Regions from separate parts of the Serratia sp. Ae19-1 genome, predicted to be linked through region 1. Evidence: predicted binding sites of a transcription regulator. Region 1 holds the regulator's gene; each other region holds the start of a gene.

The links. The regulator PurR, encoded in region 1, represses purine synthesis genes. The targets are predictions, from matches to a motif close to CANGCAAACGTTTGCNTG.
Region 2: a site for PurR is predicted at 6,525-6,542, ahead of raiA (ribosome-associated translation inhibitor RaiA). Genes of this name have one in related genera too.
Region 3: a site for PurR is predicted at 2,545-2,562, ahead of serA (phosphoglycerate dehydrogenase). Genes of this name have one in related genera too.

Annotation. Positions count from the first base shown of each region.
Region 1 covers NZ_JBCHWD010000006.1:301,659-312,444, forward strand. The annotation lists gene punC (purine nucleoside transporter PunC) at 1-1,191, opposite strand, end outside; gene punR (DNA-binding transcriptional activator PunR) at 1,315-2,259, shown strand; gene purR (HTH-type transcriptional repressor PurR) at 2,256-3,281, opposite strand; gene cydH (cytochrome bd-I oxidase subunit CydH) at 3,606-3,695, shown strand; gene sodB (superoxide dismutase [Fe]) at 3,758-4,336, opposite strand; gene AAIE04_RS18800 (C40 family peptidase) at 4,535-5,353, opposite strand; gene AAIE04_RS18805 (Grx4 family monothiol glutaredoxin) at 5,770-6,117, shown strand; gene rnt (ribonuclease T) at 6,186-6,869, opposite strand; gene gloA (lactoylglutathione lyase) at 6,948-7,355, opposite strand; gene AAIE04_RS18820 (alkene reductase) at 7,693-8,796, opposite strand; gene AAIE04_RS18825 (TetR/AcrR family transcriptional regulator) at 8,887-9,507, opposite strand; gene eptA (phosphoethanolamine transferase EptA) at 9,611-10,786, opposite strand, start outside.
Region 2 covers NZ_JBCHWD010000005.1:94,459-105,244, forward strand. The annotation lists rRNA gene AAIE04_RS15655 (16S ribosomal RNA) at 1-699, opposite strand, end outside; gene clpB (ATP-dependent chaperone ClpB) at 1,211-3,784, opposite strand; gene yfiH (purine nucleoside phosphorylase YfiH) at 3,915-4,646, opposite strand; gene rluD (23S rRNA pseudouridine(1911/1915/1917) synthase RluD) at 4,646-5,623, opposite strand; gene bamD (outer membrane protein assembly factor BamD) at 5,755-6,486, shown strand; gene raiA (ribosome-associated translation inhibitor RaiA) at 6,798-7,139, shown strand; Phe leader region at 7,262-7,388, shown strand; gene AAIE04_RS15685 (hypothetical protein) at 7,263-7,310, shown strand; gene pheA (bifunctional chorismate mutase/prephenate dehydratase) at 7,431-8,588, shown strand; gene tyrA (bifunctional chorismate mutase/prephenate dehydrogenase) at 8,644-9,765, opposite strand; gene AAIE04_RS15700 (3-deoxy-7-phosphoheptulonate synthase) at 9,769-10,786, opposite strand, start outside.
Region 3 covers NZ_JBCHWD010000009.1:183,562-194,347, forward strand. The annotation lists gene zapA (cell division protein ZapA) at 1-285, shown strand, start outside; RNA gene ssrS (6S RNA) at 327-509, shown strand; gene AAIE04_RS22290 (5-formyltetrahydrofolate cyclo-ligase) at 562-1,170, shown strand; gene serA (phosphoglycerate dehydrogenase) at 1,224-2,462, opposite strand; gene rpiA (ribose-5-phosphate isomerase RpiA) at 2,756-3,412, opposite strand; gene AAIE04_RS22305 (LysR family transcriptional regulator ArgP) at 3,617-4,510, shown strand; gene AAIE04_RS22310 (oxidative stress defense protein) at 4,559-5,290, opposite strand; gene argO (arginine exporter ArgO) at 5,412-6,029, opposite strand; gene AAIE04_RS22320 (RluA family pseudouridine synthase) at 6,239-6,937, shown strand; gene AAIE04_RS22325 (DUF2058 domain-containing protein) at 6,945-7,484, opposite strand; gene AAIE04_RS22330 (DUF1852 domain-containing protein) at 7,803-8,780, shown strand; gene AAIE04_RS22335 (methionine synthase) at 8,806-9,837, shown strand; gene AAIE04_RS22340 (MFS transporter) at 10,010-10,786, shown strand, end outside.

The DNA of each region.
Region 1 (10,786 bases):
TTCCCGCTGCGCCTTTTGCTGCGCATCGGCCGTTTTCCCCCGCTGCAGGAAATACCCCAGCGCGGCCAGAATCACCGTAGACACCATTACCGTCACCGTCGCCAACAGCGGCTGGGCAATAAACGCCGATACCAGCATGCTCGCCACAAAACACAGCCCCAGCTGCAGCGTATTTTGCAGCGCGGCGGCTTTGCCGCTGCTTTCCGGGAACGGCATCAGCGCATTCGCCACCATGATCGGGTAGCCGGCGCCATTGACCAGCGCCATCACGCAGAATGGAATCAGCAGCGTGGTGAGCGTCGGAGAGGTCAGCGTCGCCACCAGATACAGCGCCACCATGCTGACACCATAAGCTACCAGCAGCCACGGCAGCAGAGTTTTGCCATTGATGCGCTTGAGCGCGGCGCGGCAGCCGTAGCCGCCCAGCAGGAAGGCCAGCGTTTGCGGCACATAGCTCAGACCGATGTCGCTCGGGCTATAGCCCATATCGCCGAGGATGAACGGCGAACCGGTCAGCCAGGCGAAGAAACCGGCCGAGCAGGCGGCGTACATCGCGACGTTGCCGCTGAACACCGGAGATTTCAACAGTTGCCAGAAGCTGACGCCGTTTTTCGGCGCGTCGGCGGCGGGTTGCGTTTTGGCGCGCTCTTTGAGCATCAACGTCGGCAGCAGCAGCAGCGCGGTGATCACCAACAGCGCGGCGAAGATCGCCCGCCAGCTGGCGTGGTTCAGCAGCCAGGCGCCAAGCAGCGGCGCCAGCGCCGGTGACAGTGCCACCAGCGGCATAATGGTGGCGAACACGCGGTTGGCCTGACCTTCGCGGTAACGGTCGACCACCAGCGCTTGCCAGATGGCGGTGGCGGAACAGACGCCGACGGCCTGAATAAAGCGCAGGATCCACAGCTGCAGGGCGTTTTCCACCCACAGCATGCCGAGGCAGCCGAGGGCGAACAGCGTCAGGCCAATCAATAATACCGGTTTACGCCCCAGGCGATCGGAGAGCGGCCCCCACAGCAGCTGCGCGAAGGCGAAGCCGGCCAGGAAGATGCTCAGGCTGGCGCTCACGGCGCCGGCGGAGATTTGCAGTTCTTCGCGCATGGCGCCGAAGGCAGGCAGATACATATCGGTCGCCAGATAACCCAACATGCTCAGGCCGGCGAGGTAGAACATAAAGCCAAAAGAATTTCGCATGGTATTTCTCGTTAATATTTTAGTGTCGCAGGTTTTTAGCGCCGGCCAGTGTATCCGGCTGGATCTCTGCTTGTGAAACGGTAATATTTGCAAAGTGCTGTTAAAAAAATTGAAGGCAAAGCGATGTGGTCTGAATATTCACTTGAAGTCGCCGACGCGGTAGCGCGCACCGGCAGTTTCAGCGCGGCGGCGCAGGAGCTGCACCGGGTGCCGTCGGCGGTGAGTTATACCGTGCGGCAGCTGGAGCAATGGCTGGCGGTGCCGCTGTTTGAGCGGCGTCACCGCGATGTGGAGCTGACGCCGGCCGGCGCGCTGTTTATCAAGGATGCGCGAGCTGTTATCAAAAAAATGCTCGACACCCGCCGCCACTGTCAGCAGGTGGCCAACGGTTGGCGCGGCCAGCTGAATATCGCGGTAGATATCATCGTCAAACCGCAGCGCAGCCGCCAGCTGGTGCTGGATTTCTATCGCCATTTCCCCGACGTCGAGTTGATGCTGCAACCCGAGGTGTTCAACGGCGTCTGGGATGCGCTGGCGGACGGCAGGGCGGACATGGCGATCGGCGCCACGCGTGCAGTGCCGGTCGGCGGCGGTTTTGCCTTCCGCGACATGGGCTATATGAACTGGCTGTGCGTAGTCAGCCCGCAACACCCGCTGGCGCAGCTGGCGGGGCCGCTGCACGACGATCAGTTGCGGCCGTACCCTTCGCTCTGCCTGGAGGACACCTCGCGCAATTTGCCCAAGCGCGTCACCTGGACGCTGGATAACCAGCGGCGGCTGGTGGTGCCGGACTGGACGTCGGCGCTCGACTGTTTGTGCGCCGGGCTGTGCGTCGGCATGATGCCGGCACATCGGGCGCTGCCGCTGGTGCAGCGCGGTGAGCTGAAGGCGTTGCAGCTGCAGCAGCCGTTTCCAGCCAGCCCTTGCTGCCTGACCTGGCAGCAGGATAAACCGTCACCGGCGATGAGTTGGCTACTGGCGTATCTGGGCGATGGGGAGACGCTGAATCAGGAGTGGCTGAGCGAGGCGGCACCGGAAGCCGTGCAGGCTTCCGGCTCAGGGGATTAGCGGCGGTAGTCGATGAACGGACCGTCGGCGACCGAGCGGCGTTCGACCAGCTTCGGATGCACTTCGATCACCTGCGACTCTTCGCGCTTGCTGATGATGCGATCCAGCAGCATGGTGAAGGCCATTTCGCCCAGGCGTTCTTTCGGCTGATGAATGGTGGTCAGCGCCGGGGTGAAGTAGCGGGCGTTGCGCACGTTGTCGTAGCCGATCACGGAAATATCCTGCGGCACCCGCAGCCCCAGTTCGTCGGCGGCGCAGATGGCGCCCATCGCCATGATGTCGCCGCCGCAGAATACCGCAGTCGGCCGCTGTTTTTGCGACAGGATCTGGTGCATCGCCTTGTAACCGGATTCCGGCTCGAAGTCGCCCTGCACGATCCACTCTTCGCGAATGTCGATCTGCGCTTCCTGCAGCGCCTTCATAAAGCCCTGATGACGGCCGCCGCCGGTATTGCGCGACAGCTGGCCTGGGATGGCGCCGATATCGCGGTGGCCGCGTTCTATCAGGTAACGGCCGGCCAGATAGCCGCCTTCGAAGGCGTTATCGATGATGGTGTCGGTGAAGTCGCCGCGCGCCGCACCCCAGTCCATCACCACCATCGGGATGTTACGGTAGTCTTCCAGCATGCCCAGCAGCTGATCCGGGTATTCGGAACACATCACCAGCAGGCCGTCGACGCGCTTTTGCGCCAGCATCGCCAGGTAGGCGCGCTGTTTGTCCAGGTTGTTGTGCGAGTTGCACAGGATCAGGGTGTAGCCTTTGCTGTAGCAACTGTTTTCCACCGCTTCGATCACTTCGGCGAAGTAGGGGGCTTCACTCGAGGTGGCCAGCAGGCCGATCGACTTGGTGTGATTGACTTTCAGGCTGCGCGCCACGGCGCTCGGCGAGTAGTGCAGTTCTTTGATGGCGGCCCACACGGCCGCTTTGGTCTCTTCGGCGACGAAACGAGTCTTATTGATGACGTGCGAAACGGTGGTGGTGGAAACGCCCGCGCGTTTGGCCACATCTTTAATCGTTGCCATGTAAGGAATGACTCCTGAACTCACATGTTTACAGCATGTAAGTGTGATGTTAATCGTTTGCCTACGTAGATCCTTCTCCAGAGAAGCGAAAACTGAGTTTTTAGTGTGTTGAAGTCTTCAGCGCTTAATCAGGAGGGGCATGGATGCCGGTACGCAGTTGTGAACTGCGAATTTTGTCGCATATTGAGCAAAAGTGGAAGAGGTAATCGATATTATAAACCGGGAAATGATAACAAGATTTTATCGGCGAACTGTGGGAAAATGATTTGACGTACTAATTGTACGCCTTTTATCCTTAGGAAAGCCCATTTTAAAGGAGTTGTCATGGATACCGAATTGAAGATGTCGCTGTTCACCACCGTTTGCGCGCTGGCGGTCATTATCGCTTTCAGCTTCGTTGCCGCGTTGAACTGATTTCCCTCCGGCGCTAAAAAAGGCGCAGCCTGGCTGCGCCTCGTCACATCAGAAACCGGTGCTTACGCCAGGTTTTCCGCTGCGAAGGTCCAGTTGACCAACGCCCAGAAGTTTTCCAGGTATTTTGGACGCGCATTGCGGTAATCGATGTAATACGCGTGTTCCCACACGTCAACGGTCAGCAGCGGTTTGTCTTCACCGGTCAGCGGGGTTGCCGCGTTAGAGGTGTTGACGATCGCCAGCGCGCCGTCCGGTTTTTTCACCAGCCAGGTCCAGCCGGCGCCGAAGTTTTTCACGGCGGCATCGGTGAACTGCTCTTTGAACGCAGCGAAAGAGCCGAAGGACTTGACGATCGCCGCCGCCAGTTCGCCCTGCGGTTCACCGCCGCCCTGTGGCGACAGGCAGTGCCAGTAGAAGGTGTGGTTCCACACCTGCGCCGCGTTGTTGAACACGCCGCCGTTAGAGGTCTTGATGATCTCTTCGAGCGATTTGCCCTCGAACTCGCTGCCTTTCACCAGGTTGTTCAGGTTAACCACGTAGGTGTTGTGGTGTTTGCCGTAGTGGTATTCCAGGGTTTCGGCGGAGATGTGCGGCTCGAGCGCGTTTTTCTCATACGGTAATGCAGGTAATTCAAACGACATTGCTTCCTCCTTTACAGCGCCATGTGCTTCCCGCCGGGGCGAGAGCCGGATGGGCCGTTTTTTATTGTGGTCATTCAATCTTAACAATTTTCATCATAAAAAACAGGAGGAAAAGCGAGAAATGCGCGTGGGGAAGTGCGATGGGCGATAGCTTGAGCAGGCGGTTGCGACCGGGCCGCAACCGCGCAGAGCGGGAAATTAACGAATGGTTTTCGGCGTCACTACGCGGCGTGCGCCGATGTAGTGGTTCTGCCAATAGTCGTTGTCGAGCTGGCTGATGCGGATCTCTTCGCCGGTGCGTGGCGACTGGATGAATTTGCCGTTGCCGAGGTAGACGCCGACGTGGTCCGCCACGCCGCGGTTGTTGATGCGGAAGAACACCAGATCGCCGCTTTCCAGCTCGCTTTTCTTGATAGGCGCCGCGTCACGCAGGTGATACATCTCGTTGGCGGTGCGCGGCATCTTGATTTTCACCACGTCTTTATAGGCGTAATAGATGAGGCCGCTGCAGTCGAAGCCGGTGCGCGGCGAGCTGCCGCCCCAGCGGTAAGGTTTGCCCATCTGGCCCATCAGCTTGGCCATCGCGGTCTGTTTGGCGTGCTGGTAGCGTTTCTTGTGCGCCGGGCTGAGTTTCAACGGCTTTTCTTCACGCGCCAGCTTGGCGGTGGCCATGCCGGCTTCGCGGTGGCGGCCATAGCCTTTTTTGTAGCCCTTTTTCGGCGGGGTGACTTTAATCTTGGCGGTTTTCTGCGCTTTGGCCTTGGGTTTGGCGCTGACGATCTTTTTCGCGCTTTTCTCGCTTTTGGCCTTGGCGGTCTTGGTTTTTTTCTCGGGAGCCGTCACTTTGGCTTTCTTGGCGGCTTTATCCGCTTTCTTTTTTCTGCGGTCATCGGGCCGCGCTTCATTGGCATGGCTTTTACGCTGCTCGGCGGCAATACGCGCCTGTGGCGCAGCGTGCGCCAAATTGAAGAAGAGCTGCGTAAACAGCAGCGCAAAGAGCGTAAGAATTAAACGCATGTCGACGTCACCAACCTTGGCCCCGAAACGGATATCGAAAGAGTTACAGTATTCCCGAATTTCGCCATATAAAACAGCGAAGAACTCAGAAATAATAATCCATATTGTGAGAAAACGTTAATGACATTTTTTTTGGTTTAAAATCAGCCTGTTGGTGTATGAAAAAACGTCAACCCATGGCGGGTGGGATAATTAATCCGCGCCGTCGTCGCGGCGCAATATATTAGTGAAATGGTCGGATTAAAAATGTTATTCTCAGCGTATGTTTTGACCGGAATGACGTGGCCGGTGAAACGCGATCGGCGGCGGGTGAATATCCTTGCAAAAGATGGCGTTTTCTTGCGACTGTTCCAGCCGCTACAATAGAGCGCGTGATGCATGTTGTAGCCATGAAATGTGGCTTGAGGAAGCAATAAATGACGACGACAATTGAAAAAATTCAGCACCAGATCGCTGAAAACCCGATTCTGCTGTACATGAAAGGCTCGCCAAAGCTGCCGAGCTGCGGCTTCTCCGCACAGGCTGTGCAAGCGCTGTCCGCCTGCGGCGAGCGTTTCGCCTACGTGGATATTCTGCAGAACCCGGACATCCGCGCCGAGCTGCCAAAATACGCCAACTGGCCGACTTTCCCGCAGCTGTGGGTTGACGGTGAGCTGGTCGGCGGTTGCGATATCATTATCGAAATGTATCAGCGCGGCGAGCTGCAGCAGCTGATCAAAGAGACGGCTGAAAAGTATAAAGCGCAGGAAGACCAGCAGTCTTAATCGACAAGCTTGCGGTTATCGCGTAACGGGCGGCGCCAGTGCAAACTGGGCCGCCTTTTTCATTGGTTTTATTCGGCGAGATCGGCGGCGGGCAGCGGCCAGCCGCCGAGGCGTTTCCAGCGGTTAACCAGCTCACAAAACAGCAGGGCGGTTTGCTCGGTGTCGTACAGCGCGGAGTGCGCCTGGCTGCTGTCGAACGGCATGCCGGCGGCGATGCAGGCTTTGGCCAGCACCGTTTGGCCCAGCACCAGGCCGCTCAGCGCCGCGGTGTCGAAGGTGGCGAACGGATGGAACGGGTTGCGCTTCAGCCCGGCGCGTTCTGCCGCGGCCATCAGGAAGCTGTGATCGAAGTTGGCGTTGTGCGCGACGATAATGGCCCGATTACAACCGCGATCCTTGAGCCCTTTGCGCACCGCTTTGAAAATGGCGTGCAACGCGTCATATTCGCTGACTGCGCCGCGCAGCGGGTTGTGCGGATCGATGCCGTTAAACGCCAGCGCCTCCGGTTGCAGGTTGGCGCCCTCGAAAGGCTCCACGTGGAAGTGCAGGGTTTCGTCCTGCTGCAGCCAGCCGTCTTCATCCATTTTCAGCGTCACGGCGGCGATCTCCAGCAACGCATCGGTATTGGCGTTGAACCCGGCGGTTTCAACATCTATTACTACGGGATAAAACCCACGAAAACGACCACTCAGGGCGTTAAGATCACTTTTCTCGGCCATCAGTTTCTTATCTTCATCGAATGCAGCGCGCATTATGGCAAATTTTGCGCCCGGTTGCAGGCGCTATCGCGCGGAGAATCAGCAGGGCGCGGGGCGCCCTGAAGGGGAGGCTTAGTGGCCGAGGCCCTGACCGGCGTGTTTGTTTTCGATCAGCTCGATTTTGTAACCGTCCGGATCTTCGACGAAGGCGATCACCGTGGTGCCGCCCTTCACCGGACCGGCTTCGCGGGTGACCTTGCCGCCGGCGCGGCGGATGCTGTCGCAGGTGGCGGCGACGTCGTCCACGCCCAGCGCCAGGTGGCCGAAGGCGGTGCCCATGTCGTAGCTGTCGGTACCCCAGTTATAGGTCAGTTCGATAACCGCGCCTTCGCTCTCTTCCGTATAGCCGACGAAAGCCAGCGAGTATTTGTACTCCGGGTTCTCACTGGTGCGCAGCAGGCGCATGCCTAATACCTTGGTGTAGAAGTCGATGGCGCGTTGCAGGTCACCGACGCGGATCATGGTATGGAGTAAGCGCATAATTCCTCTGAATTAACTGTGCCGTGGCAGACGGCGGGTGGATTGAAGCACAAGCGAGTATAGCCTTGTCCCGCAAGGAAATTCAATGTAACGACTGAGTGACAATGTCACATGTTGTCGTCATGCCGGTGATGCCTAATTATTGATCGAGCGTGCCGATCGATACGAAGTAATTGATCTGCACAATCAATTATCAATCCTGCGTGCAACCGTGTAAAAATTAAACGGCAGTATAAACAACACCAGGGAACAGCGGCCCGCCTTGTGCGGGCCTTTTTGCAAGCGGCGCATAAAAAAACGGCCATGCGTTTGCGTGGCCGTTGGGCGTCAGGACGGGTTACTTCGCCAGAAACGGATAGTCGGTATAGCCTTCGGCACCGCCGCCGTAGAAGCTTTCCGGCTTAGGTTCGTTCAGCGGCGCGTGCTGACGGAAACGCTCGACCAGATCCGGGTTGGCGATATAGCTGCGGCCGAAGGCTACCGCGTCGATGAAACCTTTTTCGATCAGCGCTTCGGCTTTTTCGGCGGTGTAGGCGCCGGCGCCGACGATCACCCCTTTAAAGTGGGCGCGCACCGAGTCGCGGAAGGCGTCGGAATACGGTTTGCCGCCGGCCCAGTCCGGTTCGGAGATGTGCAGGTAGGCGATGTTGCGCTTGTTCAGCTCTTCCACCAGGTACAGCGCCGCTTCCTCCTGATCTTCCCCGTTGTCCAGACCGTTGAACGGCCCCAGCGGCGAGATGCGGATGCCAATATGTTCGGAACCCCATTCGGCGACCGCCGCGTCGACCACTTCCAGCGTCAGGCGGGTGCGATTCTCGATGCTGCCGCCGTATTGATCGGTACGTTGGTTGGAAGCAGGGGACATGAACTGGTGCAGCAGATAGCCATGGGCCGCATGCAGTTCGATGAAGTCGAAGCCGGCCTCGCGCGCGTTGGCGGTCGCCTGACGGAAATCGTTGACGATACCCGGGATCTCGCGGGTTTCCAGCGCACGCGGCGTGGAGGTCGGTACGCGCACCCAGGCGCCGGTTTCATCGCGTACGGTGGTGCGCGATTCGGCGTTGATCGCCGAAGGGGCGACCGGCGCTTGTCCGCCCGGCTGCAGGCTGTCGTGGGAGATGCGCCCTACGTGCCACAGCTGCACGGCGATGTGGCCGTTTTTGTCATGCACCGCCTGCGTGATGTTTTTCCATGCGGCGATCTGTTCCGGAGTGTGCAGGCCCGGTGCACCGGCGTAGCCTTTCGCCTGGAAAGAAACCTGCGTCGCTTCGGTCACGATCAGGCCGGCGCTGGCGCGCTGCGCATAGTATTCCGCCATCAGCGGCGTAGGAATGTCGCCCGGCTCGATGCTGCGCAGACGCGTCAGCGGAGCCATAAACACGCGGTTGGGCAGGGTGACGGCGCCAACTTTCAGCGGAGAGAGCAATTTTTCAGTCTTCATAGTGCATCCTGTATTTAATAGACCGGTCGTCTAGTAATGGGCGATAAAAAAACACGAACTGCATTTTTCAATAAAAATAGATTGTTACCGTTACGGCTGCGGCGAGCGCAGCAGCAACTCGATGCTTTCCAGCGCGCTGGTCAACGGCGCCAGCGAGCGACGGATCTTGGCGCGCAGCGAGGCGCCTAGCCACAGTGAATACAGCGTCTCCGCAGTCGCCGCCGGGCTCATGGCTACCGACAGCGAGCCCTCGGCAATACCGCGCTCAATAGCCGCCTGCAGGTGACCAATCACGCGAGCGGTCCCGATTTCCAGGGCATGACGCATCGGTTCCGACAGATCGCTCACCTCGGCGGAAAGCTTCACCGCCAGGCAGGCGTTGTGGCACTCGCTGCGGCAATGGTAGCTGATGGCCTGGGCGTAATAGCCGAGCAGCTGGTGGCGGGCATCGCCGCGTTCGTCGGCGAACAGCGCCTGCATTTGCGCGTCATAGTGCGTGAAATAGCGTTGTAGCATCGCTTCGCCGAAGGCTTCCTTCGAGCGAAAATAGTGGTAGAACGAGCCTTTCGGCACGCCCGCGGTGGCCAGCAGCTCGCTCAGCCCCATGCCGGTAAAGCCCAGGCGCAGGCTGAGAGTTTCGCCGGTGGCGAGCAGATGTTCACGTGTGTCCACGTTGCAATGCGTTGATTTGGTCATCATGGTGCCGAGCATAATAGACCGATTGGTCTAGGTCAATGGGAATAAAAAAACCGGCGCACAAAACGCCGGTTGTCTGTAAACCATTGTGCCTCAGCGGCACGAGGAAGTTAAGCGCTTACGCCGCGCTGCGGCAACGCTGCAGGATATCCAACCGGGACTGATATTCGCGGGTTTGTACGTTCAACATGCCCAGCAGGGTGTGGAACAGGTTATCCTGCGAAACCTCGTCTTGTTCCGCCAGCGCGTTCAGGCACTGGCGATCGATGCCGAAGTTGCGTTGATAATCGGCGGACATCCACATCAGGAAAGGCACGTGAGTTTGCTGGCTCGGCGCGAAGACATAAGGCGTGCCGTGCAGATACATGCCGTTTTCACCCAGCGATTCGCCATGATCGGACAAGTAAACCAGCGCGGTATTGAACCTATCGTCATACTGCTGCAGCAGCTTGGCGGTGGCATCGAGCATCGCGTCGGTATACAGAATCGAGTTGTCGTAGGTGTTCACCAGCTGTTCATGGCTGCAATCCTGAATCTGATTGCTGTTGCAGGTCGGCGTAAACGTCTGGAACTCTGGCGTGCTGCGACGGTAATAAGCGGGTCCGTGGCTGCCCATCTGATGCAGCACGATCACGCCGTCGTCTTTCAGGCTACTGATGTAGTCGTTCAGCTTGTACAGCAGCGCGTTGTCCATGCACACCTCGCCGTCACAGTCCTGCGGCAGTTTCAGCTTGGTCATGTCGATGTGCGGCACCCGGTCGCAAGCGCCTTTGCAGCCGCCGTCGTTATCGCGCCACAGCACGTTGACGCCGGCGTGCGCCAGCACGTCGAGCATGCCTTCCTGGTGCGCCGCCAGAGTCGCGTCGTACTCTCTGCGCGGCATGTTGGAGAACATGCAGGGCACGGAGATCGCCGTCTCGGTACCGCATGAGCTGGCGTTCTTGAAGTAGACCACGTCGTCCTGCTTCAGGCGCGGGTTGGTTTCGCGCGCGTAGCCGCCGAGGGAGAAGTTTTCGGCGCGGGCGGTTTCGCCTACCACCAGGATCACCAGCGTTTTCTTGGCCTGCCCGGCGATCAGCGGCCCTTTGCGCGCGTCTTCGCCGATTTTGACCAACGGCAGATTGCGGGTGAAGTAACGCTGTTCGGTGAACTTGATAGAGCCGGCGACGAAGTTGGAAGGCGTCAACATTTTCACCACGCTTTTATTGTTGCGGATCAGCGAAGCGTAGTCTTTGTAGAACAGGGCGGCGACGATCAGGATCACCACCAACGACAGCATGACGTTGGCGGCGCG
Region 2 (10,786 bases), on a different contig from region 1:
GCATTTCACCGCTACACCTGGAATTCTACCCCCCTCTACGAGACTCTAGCTTGCCAGTTTCAAATGCAGTTCCCAGGTTGAGCCCGGGGATTTCACATCTGACTTAACAAACCGCCTGCGTGCGCTTTACGCCCAGTAATTCCGATTAACGCTTGCACCCTCCGTATTACCGCGGCTGCTGGCACGGAGTTAGCCGGTGCTTCTTCTGCGAGTAACGTCAATTGATGAACGTATTAAGCTCACCACCTTCCTCCTCGCTGAAAGTGCTTTACAACCCGAAGGCCTTCTTCACACACGCGGCATGGCTGCATCAGGCTTGCGCCCATTGTGCAATATTCCCCACTGCTGCCTCCCGTAGGAGTCTGGACCGTGTCTCAGTTCCAGTGTGGCTGGTCATCCTCTCAGACCAGCTAGGGATCGTCGCCTAGGTGAGCCATTACCCCACCTACTAGCTAATCCCATCTGGGCACATCTGATGGCAAGAGGCCCGAAGGTCCCCCTCTTTGGTCTTGCGACGTTATGCGGTATTAGCTACCGTTTCCAGTAGTTATCCCCCTCCATCAGGCAGTTTCCCAGACATTACTCACCCGTCCGCCGCTCGTCACCCAGGGAGCAAGCTCCCCTGTGCTACCGCTCGACTTGCATGTGTTAAGCCTGCCGCCAGCGTTCAATCTGAGCCATGATCAAACTCTTCAATTAAAAGCTTGATTTGCTTCCACTCGAGAAGCGATGCTCAAAGATTTACTGCATGAATTTTACTTCAGTTAGTCACTCTTCAAGACTTGATATTTTTTGCATCCGAAGATGCTGGATATCGTCTTGTGGAGTGCCCACACAGATTGTCTGATAAATTGTTAAAGAGCAGTGCCAAGAAACCTCATCGGCGCGGGCTGCGTATATTACGCTTTTCGCCCGGAGAGTCAAGCGTTTATTTCGCTTTCTTCTCGCTGACCCGGCGGCTTGTCAGTCGTTGTTCCCGGTCAGTGGAGGCGCATTATAGGGAGTTCTCGGCGGGCCGCAACCCCTAATTGCAAAAAACTTTTCAAGCGTTCAAATAATCACCAAAAACGCCTTTTTAGGATGTTTATTAGTCAAAAAATACCGGTTTTAGCGCAGTAATAGCGGCAAACGCTGCAAACAGGAGCAAACGAAGATAAAGAAAAGGGAGCGGTCGCCCGCTCCCTTTTATCTTTATTACGCTTAATCGCCGTTATTGGCGTGCGACGATATGGTCGTTTTCCACATCCAGCGTCACCAGCTTGCCGGGGATCAGCTTGCCGGACAGGATTTGCTGCGCCAACGGGTTCTCGATCTCCTGCTGAATAGCGCGTTTCAACGGACGCGCGCCATAGACAGGGTCGTAACCGGTTTTGCTCAACAGCGCCAGAGCAGGCTCGGTCATAGTCACTTCGTAACCGCGCTCTTCCAAACGCTTGTACAGACGCGACAGCTGAATCTTGGCGATCGCAGCAATATGTTTCTCGCCCAGCGGATGGAACACCACCACTTCATCGATACGGTTGATAAATTCCGGACGGAAGTGGTGACTCACCATCTCCATCACCGACTCTTTCATCTGCGCGTAGTTCATCTGACCGAAATGCTCCTGGATCAGATCCGAACCCAAGTTGGACGTCATGATCACCACGGTATTGCGGAAATCGACGGTGCGGCCTTGACCATCGGTCAGGCGGCCGTCATCCAACACCTGCAGCAGGATGTTGAACACGTCCGGGTGCGCTTTCTCGACTTCATCCAGCAGGATCACCGAATAAGGCCGACGGCGTACGGCCTCCGTCAGATAGCCACCCTCTTCATAACCGACATAGCCCGGAGGCGCGCCGACCAGACGAGAGACGGAGTGCTTCTCCATAAACTCGGACATATCGATACGCACCATGGCGTCGTCGCTGTCGAACAAGAACGAAGCCAACGCCTTGCAGAGCTCGGTTTTACCCACCCCGGTCGGGCCGAGGAACAGGAATGAACCGATCGGCCGGTTGGGATCGGACAACCCGGCGCGGCTGCGGCGAATCGCATTGGAAACCGCGCTGACCGCTTCGTCCTGGCCGATAACCCGCGAATGCAGCTCTTGCTCCAGGCGCAGCAGCTTGTCACGCTCCCCTTCCAGCATTCTGGCCACCGGGATCCCGGTGGCACGCGCCAGCACTTCGGCAATCTCCGCATCGGTCACCCGGTTGCGCAGCAGCTTCATGCTCTTGCCTTCGGCCTGCGTGGCGGCGGCGAGCTGTTTCTCCAGCTCAGGGATTTTGCCGTATTGCAGTTCCGACATCCGCCCCAGATCGCCGACGCGCCGCGCCTGCTCCAGAGTGATTTTGGCCTGTTCGAGTTCAGCCTTGATATTCTGGGTGCCGGAGAGCGACGCTTTTTCCGCTTTCCACTCTTCTTCCAGCTCCGAATACTCGCGCTCTTTCTGCCCCAGCTCATCGCTGAGCATTTCCAGGCGTTTCTTGCTGGCATCGTCAGACTCTTTATTCAGCGCCTGCTGTTCCAGCTTCAATTGAATGATGCGGCGCTCAAGCCTGTCGAGCGATTCCGGCTTGGAGTCCATCTGCATGCGAATGCTGGACGCCGCTTCGTCGATCAGGTCGATAGCCTTGTCCGGCAATTGACGATCGGCGATATAACGGTGCGAAAGCGTTGCCGCCGCCACGATGGCCGGGTCGGTGATCTGCACATGGTGGTGCAGTTCGTAACGCTCTTTCAGGCCGCGCAGGATAGCGATGGTGTCTTCCACGCTCGGCTCCGCTACATACACTTTCTGGAAACGACGTTCGAGCGCCGCATCCTTCTCTATATATTGGCGGTACTCATCCAGCGTGGTGGCACCGACGCAGTGCAGTTCGCCGCGCGCCAGCGCCGGCTTCAGCATGTTGCCCGCATCCATCGCGCCATCCGCCTTCCCGGCACCGACCATGGTGTGCAGTTCGTCGATAAACAGGATCACACTGCCTTCCTGCTTGGCCAAATCGTTGAGCACGCCTTTCAGGCGCTCCTCAAACTCGCCGCGGTATTTGGCGCCGGCGATCAAAGCGCCCATATCAAGGGACAATACGCGCTTGTGCTTCAGCCCTTCCGGCACTTCGCCGTTGATGATGCGTTGCGCCAGGCCTTCGACAATGGCGGTTTTACCCACGCCAGGTTCGCCGATCAACACCGGGTTGTTTTTGGTACGGCGCTGCAGCACCTGAATGGTGCGGCGGATCTCTTCGTCACGGCCGATCACCGGGTCAAGCTTGCCCTGCTCGGCGCGCTCGGTCAGGTCGATGGTATATTTCTTCAATGCTTGCCGTTGGTCTTCAGCACCTTGATCTTCCACGCTGTCACCGCCTCTCATTTGTTCAATGGCTTTGCTGATTTTGTCGGCCGTCGCACCAGCCGCTTTCAACAAGTCGGTCAGCGAGCCGCGGTCTTCCAGCACCGCAAGCACAAACAGCTCGGAAGAAATGAATTTGTCCGCACGCTTCTGCGCCAGCTTGTCGCACAGGTTCAAAACGCGCACCAGCTCGTGGGACGGTTGAACGTCGCCACCGGTGCCTTCTACCTGCGGTAAACGGGACAGCGCCTGTTCGATCTCGGTGCGCACGCGCCCGGCATCGATACCTGCGGAAGTTAATAATGGACGAACCGTGCCCCCTTCCTGATTGAGCAGGGCGCTCATCAGATGTAGCGGTTCAATAAACTGGTTGTCGTGCCCAAGGGCTAGTGACTGGGCATCGGCGAGGGCAAGCTGGAATTTGTTGGTAAGACGATCCAGACGCATAACACCTCCAAGATGGGTCGAAATTGCTACTGGAGATTAAATGAGGTCATCCCTCAAATTTTCAAGGTTATCTCGACGCTAAATTTTCGGTACAACGCCATGCGTCGTTGGATCGTCCTAATTCAATAGGTTATATCAGCCAGATTAAACTTGCCAGACGTCCGGTTATTCCGTCGCGTCGATAGGAGAAAAAATGACTCGTTTCGTTAACCGTACAGCGGTCGCCGCCATAGATGGCTTGCACGCCCGCTCGCAACAAACGTTGGCGAGCCAGCAAGTAGATATTAGCCAAAAACTTATCGCCGTGCGGCGTAAACGCCGCCGCGGCTTCGGCGTCTTCCGCCATGAAAGCGGCGCGCACCTCCGGCCCGACCTCAAACTGCTGTGGGCCGATCGCCGGCCCCAACCAGGCGCTGATCTGGCCCGGCGCGGCGTTGAACGCCGCTACGGTTTGCTCCAGCACGCCGTGGCATAACCCACGCCAACCGGCGTGAGCGGCGGCCACTTCGTCGCCGCGCTGCGAGCAGAATAGCACCGGCAGACAATCCGCCGTCATCACTGCGCACACCTGCCCCGGCACATTGCTGTACACCGCATCCGCCCGCAGATCGGCGGGCGCTTGCCCGGCCAACGTCACCACGCGAGTGCCGTGTACCTGCTCGAGCCACACCGGCATTTGCGGCAAACCGGCGGCGATAACCAGCCGTTCCCGATTGCGCTTCACCGCTTGCACCTCGTCGCCGACGTGGGCGCCGAGATTCAGCGAGTCATAAGGCGCCAGGCTGACGCCGCCACCGCGCGTGGTGCTGCAGGCCTTAACGCCGGGAGGTAACGGCCAGTCAGGCAGAATGAGCGAGTTCATTACCAGTCCATCTGATCTTTGAATTCTTCGGTGTCCGCCTTCAGCGCATTGATCAGATCGACCATGTCCTGCGGCAGCGGCGCATGCCACTCCATCTGGATGCCGCTGATCGGATGGTACAAACGCAGCATGGTGGCGTGCAACGCCTGGCGGTCAAAGCCGCGCAGCGTGTTGATGAAGGCTTCCGAAGCGCCCTTTGGCGGACGTGGACGGCCGCCGTACAGCGGATCGCCCACCAGCGGATGACTGATGTAGGCCATGTGCACGCGGATCTGGTGAGTACGGCCGGTTTCCAGGCGCAAACGCAGGCGGGTATGCGCACGGAAGTGCTCCATAATGCGATAATGCGTCACCGCCGGTTTACCCATCGGATGCACCGCCATGTGAGTGCGTTTGGTGGAGTGGCGCGCGATAGGCTCCTCTACCGTGCCGCCTGCCGTCATGGTGCCGATCGCCACCGCTTCGTATTCACGGGTGATTTCACGCGCCTGCAGCGCTTCCACCAGCCGAGTTTGCGCCGGTACGGTCTTCGCCACCACCATCAGGCCGGTGGTGTCTTTATCCAGACGGTGTACGATGCCGGCGCGCGGCACGTCGGCGATTTCCGGGTAGTGATGCAGCAGCGCATTGAGCACCGTGCCATCCGGGTTGCCGGCGCCAGGATGCACCACCAAATCGCGCGGCTTGTTGATCACCAGGATGTCGCTGTCTTCATAGACGATGTCCAGCGCGATGTCCTGCGGCTCCCAACGCGCTTCTTCTTCTATCTGTGCATCGATGGCGACTGCCTCTCCGCCCAGCACCTTCTCTTTCGGTTTGTTTGACGTTTTGCCATTGACCTTCACCCGATCGCCCAGGATCCACTCTTTTATGCGAGATCGTGAATAATCAGGGAACAATTCGGCCAAAGCCTGATCTAAACGTTGTCCGAGTTGAGATTCGGCCACCGTTGCGGTGAGTTGTACTTGTTGTGCCATATGCAGCTTCTTCGTTAACGTTGGGTTTTCACGGCGATGCCGTTTAATATAATGTGCTATTGTACCTGGTCTTTGTCGGGAGCTTAACGGACAGTCTCCCGGAATAACACCCTGAGGATAATCAAAACGTCATGACGCGTATGAAATATCTGGTGGCGGCAGCCACGTTGAGCCTGGCGCTGGCAGGTTGCTCCACATCCAAGGATGCGGTTCCCGACAACCCACCTTCGGAAATCTATGCTACCGCGCAGCAAAAACTGCAGGACGGTAACTTCAAGGGCGCGATTACGCAACTCGAAGCGTTAGACAACCGCTATCCTTTCGGGCCGTATTCCCAGCAGGTCCAGCTGGATTTGATTTACGCCTACTATAAGGCTGCCGACTTGCCGATGGCTCAAGCATCGATCGATCGCTTCATGCGCCTGAACCCGACGCACCCGAACATCGATTACGTGATGTACATGCGTGGCCTGACCGACATGGCGCTCGATGACAGCGCGCTGCAGGGCTTCTTCGGGGTTGACCGTTCGGACCGCGATCCTCAGCACGCTCGCGCTGCGTTCCGCGACTTCAGCCAGTTGATTCAGCAATATCCGAACAGCCAATACGCAACCGACGCCAACAAGCGTTTGGTGTATCTGAAAGACCGCTTGGCCAAGTATGAGCTTTCGGTGGCGGAATACTACACTAAACGCGGTGCTTACGTCGCGGTCGTTAATCGCGCCGAGCAGATGTTGCGTGAATTCCCGGATACCAAAGCGACGCACGACGTGTTGCCGCTGATGGAAAATGCCTACAAGCAGCTGCAGCTGAACGGCCAGGCTGACAAAGTGGCCAAAGTGATCGCCGCCAACCCGCAATAATCGCGCATCGGCAACGATAGAAAAACCAAACGGCAGCCCAGGCTGCCGTTTTCATTGGCGTCGACCGGGTTTTACTGGAAAAATACACAAGTAAAAACACGGTGTTAGCGAGCGCTATTCACCGGTCAACTCATCGATAATGCGCCATCCAGCGGCAACTCTCAAGCATTAGATAATCAATTCAGATGCTGAATCACAGATTGAACTAACTTTGCAAAAAGTGACAAAAAATCGTGATTCACATCACGCATTTAAACAAAAAGCGGGGTATGCTGGACTCACCAAGACGGAAAGACAGAGAGGTAAGTTATATGACATTGAACATTACCAGCAAACAAATGGATATCACTCCCGCCATCCGCAATCACGTCGAAGACCGTCTCACCAAACTGGAAAAATGGCAGACCCAGCTGATTAACCCGCATATCGTCTTATCCAAAGAGCCGCAAGGGTTTGTCGCCGACGCTACCATTACCACGCCTAACGGCCCGCTGGTCGCCAGCGCCAAACATGACGACATGTATACCGCCGTTAATGAGCTTATCGCCAAGCTGGAGCGCCAGTTGAACAAGGTGCAGCACAAAGGCGAAGCGCGCCGCTGCAATGCCAGCGTGAAAGACATCGTGCCGGAAGTCACGCAAGAGCAGGAATAACCGTCCGACTGCGATTGCCGCATCAAACGCGCCCGAGGGCGCGTTTTTTGTCGGGTATTTTTGTTGACGGGCTAAAGGCCAGCGGTTACTTTAAAACCTGTTCACAACAACCTTAGGTAGACCATGCCACGCACACCGTTTTTCTTCGCATTCTTTTTTACCTTCCCCTGACTGGGAGGCGTTTCGTCGTGTGAGAAAAAATGCGAAGACGAACAACAAGGCCTCCTGGAGACAGGGGGCTTTTTTTATGGCTGTTTTACAACGAATAAGAACAGAAGGCGGAAGCTGATTATGACTGACAACCCGTTATTGGTGCTGCGCGAGCGCATCAGCGCACTGGACTTGAAACTGCTGGCTCTGCTGGCGGAACGCCGTGAGCTGGCGATCGAAGTCGGCAAGACCAAGCTGCACTCTCACCGCCCGATCCGCGATAAAGAGCGCGAGCGCGATCTGCTGGATGCGCTGATCGCCGCCGCCAAGCCTTACGACCTGGATGGCTTCTACGTCACCCGTCTGTTTCAACTGATTATCGAAGATTCCGTCCTGACCCAACAGGCGCTGCTGCAGCACCAGCTCAACCCCGTCAGCCAACACTCCGCCCGCATCGCCTTCCTCGGCCCTAAAGGCTCTTATTCGCATCTGGCGGCGCGCCAATACGCCGCCCGTCATTTTGATCGGCTGATCGAATGCGGCTGCCAGAAGTTTCAGGATATCTTCGCCCAGGTGGAAACCGGCCAGGCGGACTATGCCATTCTGCCGATCGAGAACACCAGCTCCGGCTCGATTAACGAGGTGTACGATCTGCTGCAACATACCAGCCTGTCGATCGTCGGCGAGCTGACTAACCCGATCAACCACTGCGTTCTGATCGCCGGCGACAGCGATCTTAGCCAGATTGAAACCGTCTATAGCCACCCGCAGCCGTTCCAGCAGTGCAGCCAGTTCCTGAATCGCTTCCCGCACTGGAAAATTGAATATACCGAAAGCACCGCCGCCGCGATGGAGAAAGTCGCCAAGCTGAATTCACCGAAGGTGGCTGCGCTCGGTAGCGAAGCCGGCGGCGCGCTGTACGGGCTGCAAGTGTTGGAGCACAACCTCGCCAACCAGCAACAAAATATCACCCGTTTCATCGTCTTGGCGCGCAAAGCGATCGACGTCTCCGAACAGGTGCCGGCCAAAACCACGCTGATCATGGCGACCGGCCAGCAATCCGGCGCGCTGGTCGAAGCGCTGCTGGTACTGCGAGACAACGGCATTATCATGACCAAACTGGAGTCACGCCCGATCAACGGCAATCCGTGGGAAGAGATGTTTTATATCGATGTGCAGGCCAACCTGCGCGCCGACGCGATGCAAAAAGCACTGCGCGATCTGGCGCCGATCACCCGCTCACTGAAGGTGTTGGGTTGTTACCCGAGCGACACCGTGGTGCCGGTCAACCCGTCGTGAAACCATAAAAAAAGGGTTCGGCCAAGCCGAACCCTCCATATCTGCTGCCCGCGCGTTACTGCCGACTATCGTTAGCCTGCCGCAACAGCGTGCGGCTCTCCACCAGAAAGCGTTGGGCGTAATCGCCGAACCAGTGCTCTACCTTGCGGAAGCTGTCGATAAACGCCTGTTTATCACCGTGCTCCAACAGCTTTATCGCCTCGCCAAAACGCTGGTAATAGCGCTTGATCAGCGCCACGTTTTCTTCAGACGACATGATGATGTCGGCGTACAGCTGCGGATCCTGCGCAAACAGGCGGCCAACCATCGCCAGCTCCAGCCGGTAGATTGGCGATGAGAGCGCCAGCAATTGCTCCAGCTGCACGTTCTCTTCCGCCAGGTGCAAGCCGTAGGCGAAGGTGGCGAAGTGCCGCAGCGCCTGGATAAACGCCATATTCTGATCGTGCTCGACTGCGCTGATGCGATGCAGCCGCGCGCCCCACACCTGCAGCTGTTCAAGCAGCCACTGGTAGGCCTCCGGCTGGCGGCCGTCGCAGTAAACCACCACCTGCTTGGCCACGCTGCCCACGTCCGGGCCGAACATCGGGTGCAAGCCGACCACCGGGCCGCTGTGCACCGCCAACATCGCATGCAACGGGCGATTTTTCACCGAGGCCAGATCCACCAGAATGCAGTCGGCGGGCAGCGGCGGCAGGCGGCTTATCACCTGCTCGGTCACGTGAATCGGCACGCTGACAATCACCATGCCGGCATCCGCCAACAGCTGTTCCGCCTGCGGCCAATCTTCCTGATCCAACACCCTGACCTGATAACCCGACAGCGTCAGCAGGCGGTTGAACAACCGGCCCATCTGGCCATTACCACCGATGATGACGATCGGCCGCAGCTGCGGGCACAGGGTTTTAAAGCCTTTATCATTCTCGCTGACGTAGGATTCGCGCATCACGCGGCGCAAAACGTCCTCGATCAAATCCGGCGGCACGCCGAGGTTTTCCGCCTCTTGGCGCCGCGAGGCCAGCATCGCCGCCTCGCGCTCCGGCACATAGACCGGCAGACCGTGACGGCTTTTCACCTCCCCCACTTCCGCTACCAGATGCAGGCGCTTCGCCAGCAGATCCAGCAGCGCTTTATCCACCTCGTCGATTTGATCGCGCAGCGCGGTCAGTTCTGCCACCATAACTTACTTTTCTCCCGTGCGTGCCGTCAGCGCAGCGCCGAGTTCCTGATGCATGTGGCGCAGCAGCGTTTCCGTGCTTTCCCAGTCGATGCAGGCGTCGGTGACGGACACACCGTAACGCATGTCTGCACGCGGCTGTTCGGAAGACTGATTGCCTTCATGCAGATGGCTCTCCAGCATAATGCCGGTGATCGAGCGATTGCCCGCTTTGATCTGCTCCACCACGGACTCGGCAACCGCCGGCTGACGGCGATAGTCTTTATTCGAGTTGCCATGGCTGCAATCTATCATCAAGGACGGGTGGAGTCCCGCCTCGAGCATCTGTTTTTCACAGGCCGCAACGTGCTCGGCGCTGTAGTTCGGGGTCTTGCCGCCACGCAGGATAACGTGCCCGTCCGGGTTGCCCTGAGTCTGCAACAGGCAAACCTGCCCCGCCTGGTTGATGCCGACAAAGCGGTGCGGCATGGCGGCGGCGCGCATGGCGTTGATGGCGGTGCCCAGACTGCCGTCGGTGCCGTTTTTAAATCCGACAGGCATCGACAGGCCGGAGGCCATTTCGCGGTGCGTCTGCGATTCGGTGGTGCGCGCACCGATTGCCGACCAGCTGAACAAGTCCCCCAGGTACTGCGGGCTGTTCGGATCCAACGCTTCGGTAGCCAACGGCAAGCCCATGCCCACCAGATCCAGCAACAGGCGACGCGCGATATGCAAGCCTGCTTCAACGTCAAACGAGCCGTCCATGTACGGATCGTTGATCAAACCTTTCCAGCCGACAGTGGTTCTGGGTTTTTCAAAATAGACGCGCATAACGATATACAGCTGATCGCTCAAGTCAGCCGCCAGGGTTTTCAAACGACGGGCGTAGTCCAGCGCCGCATCCGGATCGTGGATCGAACAAGGCCCGCACACCACCAACAGGCGATGGTCGCGCCCCTGTAAAATGTTGGCGATGGTGTTGCGCGCGGCGGCGATTTCATTTTCGTCGCTGGCGCTGAGCGGGAACTGGTTTTTCAGCTCCTCT
Region 3 (10,786 bases), on a different contig from region 1:
AGAGTCAATTGCCCGCCAGAACAACAAGATGCGTTGAATATGGCGGCGGACGATCTTAACCAACGGTTGCAAGATCTAAAAGTTCGCACTAGAGTCTCCAATACTGAGCAACTGGTTTTCATCGCGGCATTGAACGTCTGTCACGAACTTGCTCAAGAACGGTTGAAAACCCGTGACTATGCGTCCAATATGGAACAACGCATACGGATGCTGCAGCAGACCATTGAACAAGCGCTGCTTGAACAGGGTCGCATCTCTGAACGTCAGGATGTGCAATTCGAATAACTTAAGTTGTTGAAATCACAGTTTTCAGCAACGAGTACAAAATTTCTCTGAGATGTTCGCCAGCGGGCCAGTCCCCTGAGCCGATATTTAGTACAAACAGAATGTGTTGCTCCGCGATCGGTGAGCACGCTCGGTGCGCCGAGAAGCCTTAAGATTGCGACGGCACGTTCACCTTGAACCATGGGTTCAAGGGTTACAGCCTGCGACGGCATCTCGGAGATTCCCCTTCTCAGCGGTTTATGTGTGCTGAACGCCACACTGAGCAAGCCTGATACGATGCCTTTTCAACCCCAATTCGCGCAGCAGCGCCAAGCCATTCGTCAACTCATTCGCCAACGTCGGCGCGAACTAACGCCGGGCCAGCAACGCTTTGCCGCAGAAAAGATAACCGAACGTCTCGTCGCACACGGCCGTATTCAGGCGGCGCACAGCATCGCGGTATTCCTGTCGTTTGACGGCGAACTCGATACCGGGCCGCTAATCGAGCGTTTGTGGACGCTCGGCAAACGGGTTTACCTGCCGGTGCTGCATCCGTTCAGCCCGGGGCACTTGCTGTTCCTACGCTATGCGCCGGAAACGCCGCTGGTGCGCAACCGCTTCAATATTCTCGAGCCGCACCTCGATGTGCGCCAGGTGCTGCCGCTGGGCGAGCTGGACGTGGTGTTGACACCGCTGGTGGCGTTCGATCATACCGGCCAGCGTCTGGGCATGGGCGGCGGCTTTTACGATCGCACCCTGCAAAACTGGCAGAGCGATGGCCCCTATCCCATCGGCCTGGCCCATGATTGCCAACAGGTGGAAAGCCTGCCGATCGAGCATTGGGATATCCCGCTGCCGGAGATCCTCACCCCGCTCTGCAGCTGGGCGTGGCGCGAGCCCAAATAGTAAAAGGCCGGAATCCATCCGGCCTTTTTCTTTCATTGCGGCATGCCGCCGAATCAGAACAGCAGACGGGCGCGAATGGTGCCGTCGATGGCCTTCATGCGCTGCAGCGCGGCGTCGGCGCGCGCGGTTTCCGCTTCGATATCGATCACCACATAGCCGATTTCCGGCCCGGTTTGCAGGTACTGCGCGGCGATGTTAACCCCCTCTTCGGCGAAGATCTGGTTAATCTGCGTCAGCACGCCCGGACGGTTTTCATGAATGTGCAGCAGGCGGCTGGCGTTCGGGCCATGCGCCGGCAGCGACACTTCCGGGAAGTTGACCGCCGACAGCGTCGACCCGTTGTCGGAATACTTCGCCAGTTTGCCGGCCACTTCGTCGCCGATGTTCTCTTGCGCTTCCTGAGTTGAGCCGCCGATGTGCGGCGTCAGCAGCACGTTGTCGAACTCACACAGCGGCGAGTTGAACGGATCGCTGTTGGTCGCCGGTTCTTCCGGGAAGACGTCGATCGCCGCCCCCGCCAGATGATTGCTGGCCAACGCATCGCACAGCGCGGGGATATCCACCACAGTGCCGCGCGAGGCGTTGATCAGAATGGCACCCGGTTTCATCAGCGCCAGCTCTTCTGCACCCATCATATTCTTGGTGGCCAGCGTTTCCGGCACGTGCAGCGTTACCACGTCGCTCATATTGAGCAGATCGGACAGATGACGCACCTGTTGCGCATTACCCAGCGGCAGCTTGTTCTCGATATCGTAGAAGAACACCTTCATGCCCAGCCCTTCGGCCAGAATGCCCAGCTGGGTGCCGATATGACCGTAGCCGATGATGCCCAATTTTTTGCCGCGCGCCTCGTAAGAGCCCACGGCCAGTTTGTGCCACACGCCGCGGTGCGCCTTGGCGTTGGCGGCCGGAATGCCGCGCAGCATCAACAACAGCTCGCCCAGCACCATTTCGGCCACGGATCGGGTATTGGAGAACGGGGCGTTGAAGACCGGAATACCGCGCTTGGTCGCTGCGTTCAGATCAACCTGGTTGGTGCCGATACAGAAGCAGCCCACCGCCACCAGCTTTTCTGCGGCGGCGAAGACCTCTTCGGTCAGATGCGTGCGCGATCGGATGCCGACGAAGTGCGCATCGCGGATGGAGGCCTTCAGCGATTCGGTGTCTAACGCACCCTTGTGGTATTCGATGTTGGTATAACCGGCGGCACGCAGATTGTCTACCGTGCTCTGATGAACCCCTTCCACCAACAGGAATTTAATCCTGTCTTTCTCCAATGATACTTTTGCCATTTACCCGACCCTATGTTCAGACTTCAGAAGCGGCTGTTGCGACACAGCTCCCATCCAACATAACAAAAATAACGCGGGCGGCAATACAAACGATTGCCTGCCCGGCAGGACAAGGCGCAGCGTTCCTGGCGGTTTCTGGCAGAAAATGCCATAGGGAAAGTTTTCGGCAGAAGCTTTGGGGAGTCAGTTTTCACAATGTGACATAAGTCACCAAATTTGCCGCTTTTCAGAAAAGATATTTTAACCGAAGAAATTTTGCGGCCCGGCATGACCGGGCCACAGGCCATGGCGGCTTATTTGACCACTTTCACGCCTTCCGACGTGCCGACCAGCGCCACGTCCGCGCCGCGGTTGGCGAACAGCCCAACGGTCACCACGCCGGCGATGCCGTTGATCTTGTTCTCCAGCGCGATGGCGTCGGTGATGCTCAGGTTATGCACGTCCAGGATCACGTTGCCGTTGTCGGTCACCACGTTTTGGCGATACTCCGGCAGGCCGCCCAGTTTCACCAGCTCGCGCGCCACGTAAGAACGTGCCATCGGGATCACTTCCACCGGCAGCGGGAACTTGCCCAACACGTCTACCTGTTTGCTGGCGTCGACGATGCAGATGAATTTCTTGGCGATGGCGGCGATGATCTTCTCGCGCGTCAGCGCTGCGCCGCCGCCCTTGATCATCTGCATATGGCCATTGATTTCGTCCGCGCCGTCCACGTAGATATCGAGCGAGTCCACTTCATTGCTGTCGAATACGTGGATGCCGAGGCTTTTCAGCTTGGCGGTGGAGGCGTCGGAGCTGGACACCGCGCCTTCAATCTGGTGCTTGATGGAGCCCAGCGCGTCAATAAAGTGGGAAGCGGTCGAGCCGGTGCCAACCCCGACAATGGTGCCCGGCGTTACGTATTCCAGCGCCGCCCAGCCTACCGCTTTTTTCAGTTCGTCCTGCGTCATAATATGTCCCTTGCCTCTGTACGAAAACGTGTGCGTATTATAGGGTAAAACGCTGTTTTTCACGCCGGCAGGATCACACTTATTTACCGCATCCCGCATTTTTACCCGCTTTGCGGCGAGTTGGTGGCGTGATTTTTCCACCTGCGCCGCGCGCAAAATGTGGCATAGTGCCGGTATCATTCTAATTTAAGGGATATCTTTCCGATGAAACGCCCAGACTATCGTACGCTGCAAGCGCTGGACGCGGTGATCCGTGAGCGCGGCTTCGAGCGCGCCGCTCAAAAACTCTGCATCACGCAATCGGCGGTATCCCAACGCATCAAACAGCTGGAAAACCTGTTCGGCCAGCCGCTGCTGGTCCGCACCGTGCCGCCGCGCCCGACCGAACAAGGGCAAAAGCTGCTGGCGTTGCTGCATCAGGTGGAGCTGCTGGAAGAAGAGTGGCTGGGCAACGACACCGGCGTCGATACGCCACTGCTGCTGTCGCTGGCGGTCAACGCCGACAGTCTGGCGACCTGGCTGCTGCCGGCGCTGAAACCGGTGCTGGCGGACTCCCCCATTCGTCTGAATCTGCAGGTGGAAGATGAAACCCGCACCCAAGAGCGGTTGCGCCGCGGTGAAGTGGTGGGGGCGGTGAGTATTCAGCCGCAGCCGCTGCCGAGCTGCCTGGTGGATCGGCTGGGGGCGCTGGACTACCTGTTCGTGGCCTCCAGCGGCTTCGCCGAGCGCTACTTCCCCAACGGCGTCACCCGTTCCGCGCTGCTGAAAGCACCGGCGGTGGCCTTCGACCATCTCGACGACATGCACCAGGCGTTCCTGCAGCAGAACTTCGATCTGTCGCCGGGCAGCGTGCCCTGCCACATCGTGAACTCATCGGAAGCCTTCGTGCAGCTGGCACGCCAGGGCACCACCTGCTGTATGATCCCGCATCTGCAGATCGAAAAGGAGCTGGAATCCGGTGAACTGATCGACCTGACGCCGGGGCTGTACCAGCGCCGCATGCTGTACTGGCACCGCTTCGCGCCGGAAAGCCGCATGATGCGTAAAGTGACCGATGCGTTGCTGGAACACGGTCACCAGGTGCTGCGCCAGGATTAAAACGAAAAAAGGTTCGCCACAGCGAACCTTTTCTTCAATACCACACCCTTACTGCGCGGCGTTGCGCTGCAGCTCGAACACCACATCCACCTGATCGTCGAAGTGAATGCTTTGCTGTTCATAGGTCTGCGCCGCATCACTTTCCGCCGCCGCACCGGCCGCCTTATACATCCGCGCCACCGGCATCGGCTGGTAGTTGGCGACCCGATAGCGAATGCTGTACACCGGCCCCAGCTTGGCGTGGAAGCCTTTGGCCAGGGATTCGGCCTGTTGAGTCGCGTTCTCGATCGCTTTTTGCCGTGCCTGTTCGCGATACACGTCCGGCTTGGCGACGCCCAACTCCACCGCACGGATCTCGTTCAGGCCGGATTTCAACGCGCCGTCCAGCAGCTCGTTCAGCTTGTCCAACTGGCGCAGCGTCACCTGCACCTGGCGCACCGCACGGTAGCCCTTCAGCACCGACTCGCCGGTTTTCAGGTAGTCGTATTCCGGCTGGGTGCGCAGGTTGGCGGCGCTGATGTCTTTCTTCTCGATGTTATTTTTCTGCAGGAAATCAAAGTACTGCGCCACGCGCTCATCCACCTGCTTCTTCGCCTGAGCGGCGTCTTTGGAGGAAACGCTCACTTCGATCGCCAGGGTGGCGATGTCCGGCGTGGCGTCCACGCTGGCGGTGCCGGAGGTGACGACATGCGGCCCTTCAGGCACTTCGGCCGCCTGCAGCGCCATCGGTAACGTCCCTAATCCGACCATTGCGGCCATAGCCAATGCTTTTAGCTTCACAGTGTCTCCTTAATGACAGGCTGTCTCTGATCGCCGGCTTTTCCCCGTGAGAACCGCCGGATTCCTGGCATCAAACGTAGCATATCGCGCGGCGTTTTGAATTCGGATTAGTGACAAATTCTTATAAATTTGCCCCCTGCCAGGCCAGCTGCAGCGCGATGCCCCACATCACCAGCCCGACCAGCGCATTGATGATGCGCTGCGCCCGCTGCGTGTTCAGCCAGGGCGCCAGCCAGGAGGCCAACAGCGCCAGCCCGAAGAACCACACGACCGATGCGCTGACCGCGCCGAGCGCAAACCAGGAACGCACGTCCGCCGTCAGCTGCCCACCCAGGCTGCCGAGCACCACGAAGGTGTCCAGATAAACGTGCGGGTTCAGCCAGGTGACCGCCAGCATGGTGACCACGATGCGCCAGCGGCTCTGCGCCAGCTCTTGCGCCGCAGCCTGCGCCGGCTGCGGACTGAAGGCGGAACGGAACGCGCCCCAGCCGTACCACAGCAGAAACGCCACCCCGCCCCAGGTCACCAGCGCCAGCAGCAGCGGCGAACGGGTCAGCAATGCGCTGCCGCCGAAGATGCCGGCGCAGATCAGCACGATATCGCTCAACGCGCACAGCGCGGCGATCATTAAATGGTACTGGCGCCGAATGCCCTGATTCATCACGAATACGTTCTGCGGGCCCAGCGGCAGGATCATGGCGGCGCTCAGGGCAAAACCCTGCAGGAAGACGGATAACATGGGGATTCCTCGAATGATAAAAGGCGCCGGACGAGGGCGCGAATCGGTCAACACGCGCATCATACGAGGAAGCGATCATTAGGTGAAATTGATGTTTCTAATCAAGTATCAGAAGCGCTAATACTCCAACCGGCGGGATTGCGCCGTCAAATTCGCCCATCGGCGAAAAATTCGCTATCATCCGCTCCCCCTCACCAGCCGGCCGCACGATGTCTACGATTATCGATACCTTCATCGCCCCGCCATGTCATGATCAGATAGAGATCCTCTATCAGGACGCTCATCTGGCGCTGATCAATAAGCCGACCGGGCTGCTCAGCCTTTCGGGCAAGAATCCGCAAAATCTCGATTCGGTGCACCATCGGCTGGTGCAGATCTTCCCCGGCTGCACTTTGGTGCATCGTCTGGATTTCGGCACGTCCGGCTTGATGGTGGTGGCCCGCAATAGGGCCGTCAACGCCGCGCTCTGCCGGCAGTTCAGCGAACGCACCGTCAGCAAAGTGTACAGCGCGCTGCTCTGCGGCCATCTGGCGGATAACGAAGGAGTGATAGACGCGGCGATCGCCAAAGATCCGGCGCTGTTCCCGCTGATGTCGATTTGCGCCCTTCACGGCAAACCCGCCCGTTCCCGCTATCGGGTCGTCGAGCGTTTTTATCGTATCGCGGAGGATGGGACATCGCTGCCGCTGACGCGGGTGCAGCTCACCCCGGAGACCGGGCGCACCCACCAGCTGCGTATTCACAGCCGGCAGTTGGGCCACCCTATTTTAGGCTGCGATCTGTATGGCGGCCGCCTGCTACCGGGCACCGAACAGACGCCGCGGCTGATGCTGCACGCCAGCGAACTGGATTTTGTGCACCCCATCAGCGGAGAACGGATAACCGCTCGTCACGCCGCGCCGTTCTGAACGCGGCTTACCACATCAAATCGTCGGGCACTTTAAAGTCGGCGTACGGATCGTCTTCATCCTGCTCTTCCTGACTCAGCGCGCTGTGCAGCACAATGCTGGCCGCATCGCGCTGCGCGATTTTATCGGCGACGCTGGCGGGGATAATCGCGTATTCACACTCTTCGCGGTTCTCGACCACCAAGCGTGCGATGGCAAGACGGCCATTGATCAGCTGGGTCTGGGTCGCTTTATCCACCAGGATTTTCTTGATCAGGTTGCCGTCGGTGAAGTTAAAACCGATATCGCCTTTCGCCAGGACGATGCGGTTCATCTCGATCAGTTGCTTCACCTGCGCTTTGTATTCTTTGGACAGCGCGGCTTGCTTTTGCTGCTCGCTCAGCTGCTTATCGCGTTCAAGCTGCGCCTTTTTATTCTCTTCCACCGCCTCTCTGGCCTCACGGGCCTGAACGCGTGATTTTTTAGCCGTTCTTTGGACTTTGGCCATTTTCTTGCTGGTTACCAAGCCCGCTTTGAGCATCTGCTCTTGTAAGGTGAGTTTTGTCATGTTCGTGTCTGAAGCCGTGGGGTCATGGTGGGGATTATACCCGTAATGTTTCAGGCTGCACCAGCTTGCCGCCTCGGCGCATCAGGCGGTTTGCGCGGCCGGATCGCGGCGGAAAACTGCCTGATGCGCCAGATCATGAACGCGGCTCATGTGGTAATGAAATTAAGTCTCTTTCACTCCCCTCGGGACTCTGGCAAAAATAGACCTCATTAATGACAGACAATATGAAAGCGGCTGAATAAAAAAATATAAATACAACTAATTGATAAAAATAGATAAAACCAGCCATCATATCATATAACAGGATGCTATAAGACGATGAATAAAGACTTTACCTTTACGATTAAGAGCAGTTCTTTCAATGAAGATTATAACCCTTCTGAAAGTACGCGTATCACCACCAACTTTGCCAATTTGGCCAGAGGGGAAAACCGCCGGGAGAACCTGCGCAATACGTTGGTGATGATTGACAATCGCTTCAATACGTTGGCGCATTGGGATAACCCCAAGGCCGATCGTTATTCGGTCGAGCTGGAAATCATCTCGGTTGAGATGCGCATTGAAGATCACGGCGCCAGCTTTCCGGTGATCGAAATCCTGAAGACCAACATTATTGATAAAAAAACGCAAAAGCGTATCGAGGGTATCGTCGGGAACAATTTCTCGTCTTACGTGCGTGATTATGATTTTAGCGTCTTGCTGCCGGCGCATAACCAAAACGCAGCGGAGTTCAACATTCCGGATGACTTCGGCGATTTGCACGGCAATATCTTTAAGCACTTCGTCAATTCAAAGGCATACCATGAAAACTTTAGCAAACCGCCGGTGATCTGCCTCAGCGTGTCCAGCAAAGACACCTATCATCGGACGGGCAATCACCACCCGGTATTGGGTGACGAATACCGCCAAGACGGCGCTTCGTTGACCGACCGGTATTTCAAGAAAATGGGCCTGCAGGTGCGTTATTTCATGCCGAAAAATAGCGTCGCGCCCCTGGCCTTTTATTTCCCCGGTGATTTGCTGAGCGATTACACCGACCTTGAGCTGATTGGCACCATCAGCACGATGGAGACCTTCCAAAAAATCTATCGGCCTGAAATTTACAATGCTAATTCGGCGGCGGGGCAATGTTATCAGCCAAGCCTGAATAACCAGGACTATTCATTAACCAAGATTGTTTATGATCGCGAAGAGCGTAGCCAGTTAGCGATTGAGCAGGGGAAATTTACGGAAGAGCAATTTATCAAACCCTATAAGCCTATTCTTGAGCAGTGGTCTGCTCACTACGCGCTTTGATTCACTTAAATACAGGTCACCTATCATGAAAATATTGCTCCCTACATCGACCGCCGGCAGCTTGCCCAAACCTTCCTGGCTGGCCCAACCGGAAACCCTGTGGTCGCCCTGGAAATTGCAGAATGAAGAATTAATCGAAGGGAAACAGGACGCCCTGCGTTTATCGCTGGCGGAGCAACAGTTGGCCGGCATCGACATCGTCAGCGATGGCGAGCAAACGCGTCAGCATTTCGTCACGACGTTCATTGAGCACCTCAGCGGCGTCGATTTCGAGCAACGCCAGGTGGTGAAAATCCGTAATCGCTATGATGCAAGTGTTCCGACCGTGGTGGGTGCGGTCGAGCGTCAAAAGCCCGTTTTCGTTGAAGACGCCAAATTTTTACGCCAGCTGACCAAGCAGCCGATTAAATGGGCCCTGCCGGGGCCGATGACCATGATCGACACGCTCTATGACAACCACTATAAAAGCCGTGAAAAATTGGCCTGGGAATTCGCCAAGATCCTCAATCAGGAAGCCAAAGAGCTCGAGGCCGCCGGCGTCGACATCATTCAGTTTGATGAGCCCGCCTTTAATGTGTTCTTTGACGAAGTGAATGACTGGGGCATCGCCGCCCTGGAAAGGGCCATCGAAGGGCTGAAGTGCGAAACGGCGGTGCATATCTGCTATGGGTACGGCATTAAAGCCAATACCGACTGGAAGAAGACGCTGGGTTCAGAGTGGCGGCAATATGAAGAGGCGTTTCCTAAACTGCAAACGTCTAATATCGATATCATCTCGCTGGAATGCCATAACTCGCACGTGCCTATGGACCTGCTTGAACTGATCCGCGGTAAAAAGGTGATGGTCGGCGCCATTGACGTGGCGAATCATGCCGTCGAGACGCCTGAAGAAGTGGCCGCTACGTTGCGTAAGGCGCTGCAGTTTGTCGATGCCGACAAGCTCTATCCGTCGACCAACTGCGGCATGGCCCCTCTGCCTCGTCAGGTCGCCCGCGGCAAGCTGAATGCCTTAAGTGCAGGCGCCGAGATCGTGCGCCGGGAACTGTTGGCCAAATAACCTTGCCAAGCGCCCGCCACAGGTACCTCCTGCGGCGGGCGATGATCATCGACTCCCTCTCCCCGCAACGCCCCCCCTCTGGTGTATACTCGGGTTTCTACGCGATGCCAGCCACAGCGGCCTGAACGGCCCCTCAGCCAGCCCACAACAGCTTAATAACAGTGGAACCCTCATGAGCCCAGATACCGCTCGCATCAGCGAAATCATCGATCGCGCCAGGATCTCACCCTACCAAATCCTGATCCTGACCTTATGTTTCCTCATCGCCCTGCTGGACGGCTTCGATACCGCCATCATCGGCTATATCGCCCCGGCGCTGCGCGAAGAGTGGGATCTGCTGCCTGCGCAGCTCTCCCCCGCCTTCGGTGCGGGGTTGTTCGGCCTGCTGCTCGGCAGCCTGCTGTTCGGGCCGCTCGCCGACGCCATCGGCCGCAAGCGCGTGCTGCTCGTCGCGGTGCTGGTGTTTGGCGGCTGCACCCTGGCTTCGGCCTATACGCATTCGATCGAATCCCTGACCCTGCTGCGCTTCATCACCGGCATTGGCCTCGGGGGCGCGATACCGACCTGCATCACTCTCAGCTCGGAATACTCACCGGCGCGCCGGCGCATGTTGATGGTCACCCTGAGCTGGAGCGGCTTCACCGCCGGGTTGGCCCTGGGCGGCCTGCTGGCCGGGCAGATCATTCCGACGTTCGGCTGGCGCGGCCTGCTGCTGGTCGGCGGTATCGCGCCGTTGGCGCTGCTGCCGCTGCTGGCCTGGCAGATGCCCGAGTCGGTGCGCTTTATGGCCGCCAGCGCCAAACACGCCGATCGGCTGCGCCGGGTGGTCGAGCGCATCACCGGCCAGCGTTGGGCCGGTGTGACGATTGTCGATGACGAGCGTCCGGCGCAGGTCAAATCGCCGATATCACACCTGTTTATCGAAGGCCGCGCCGTGCGCACCCTGCTG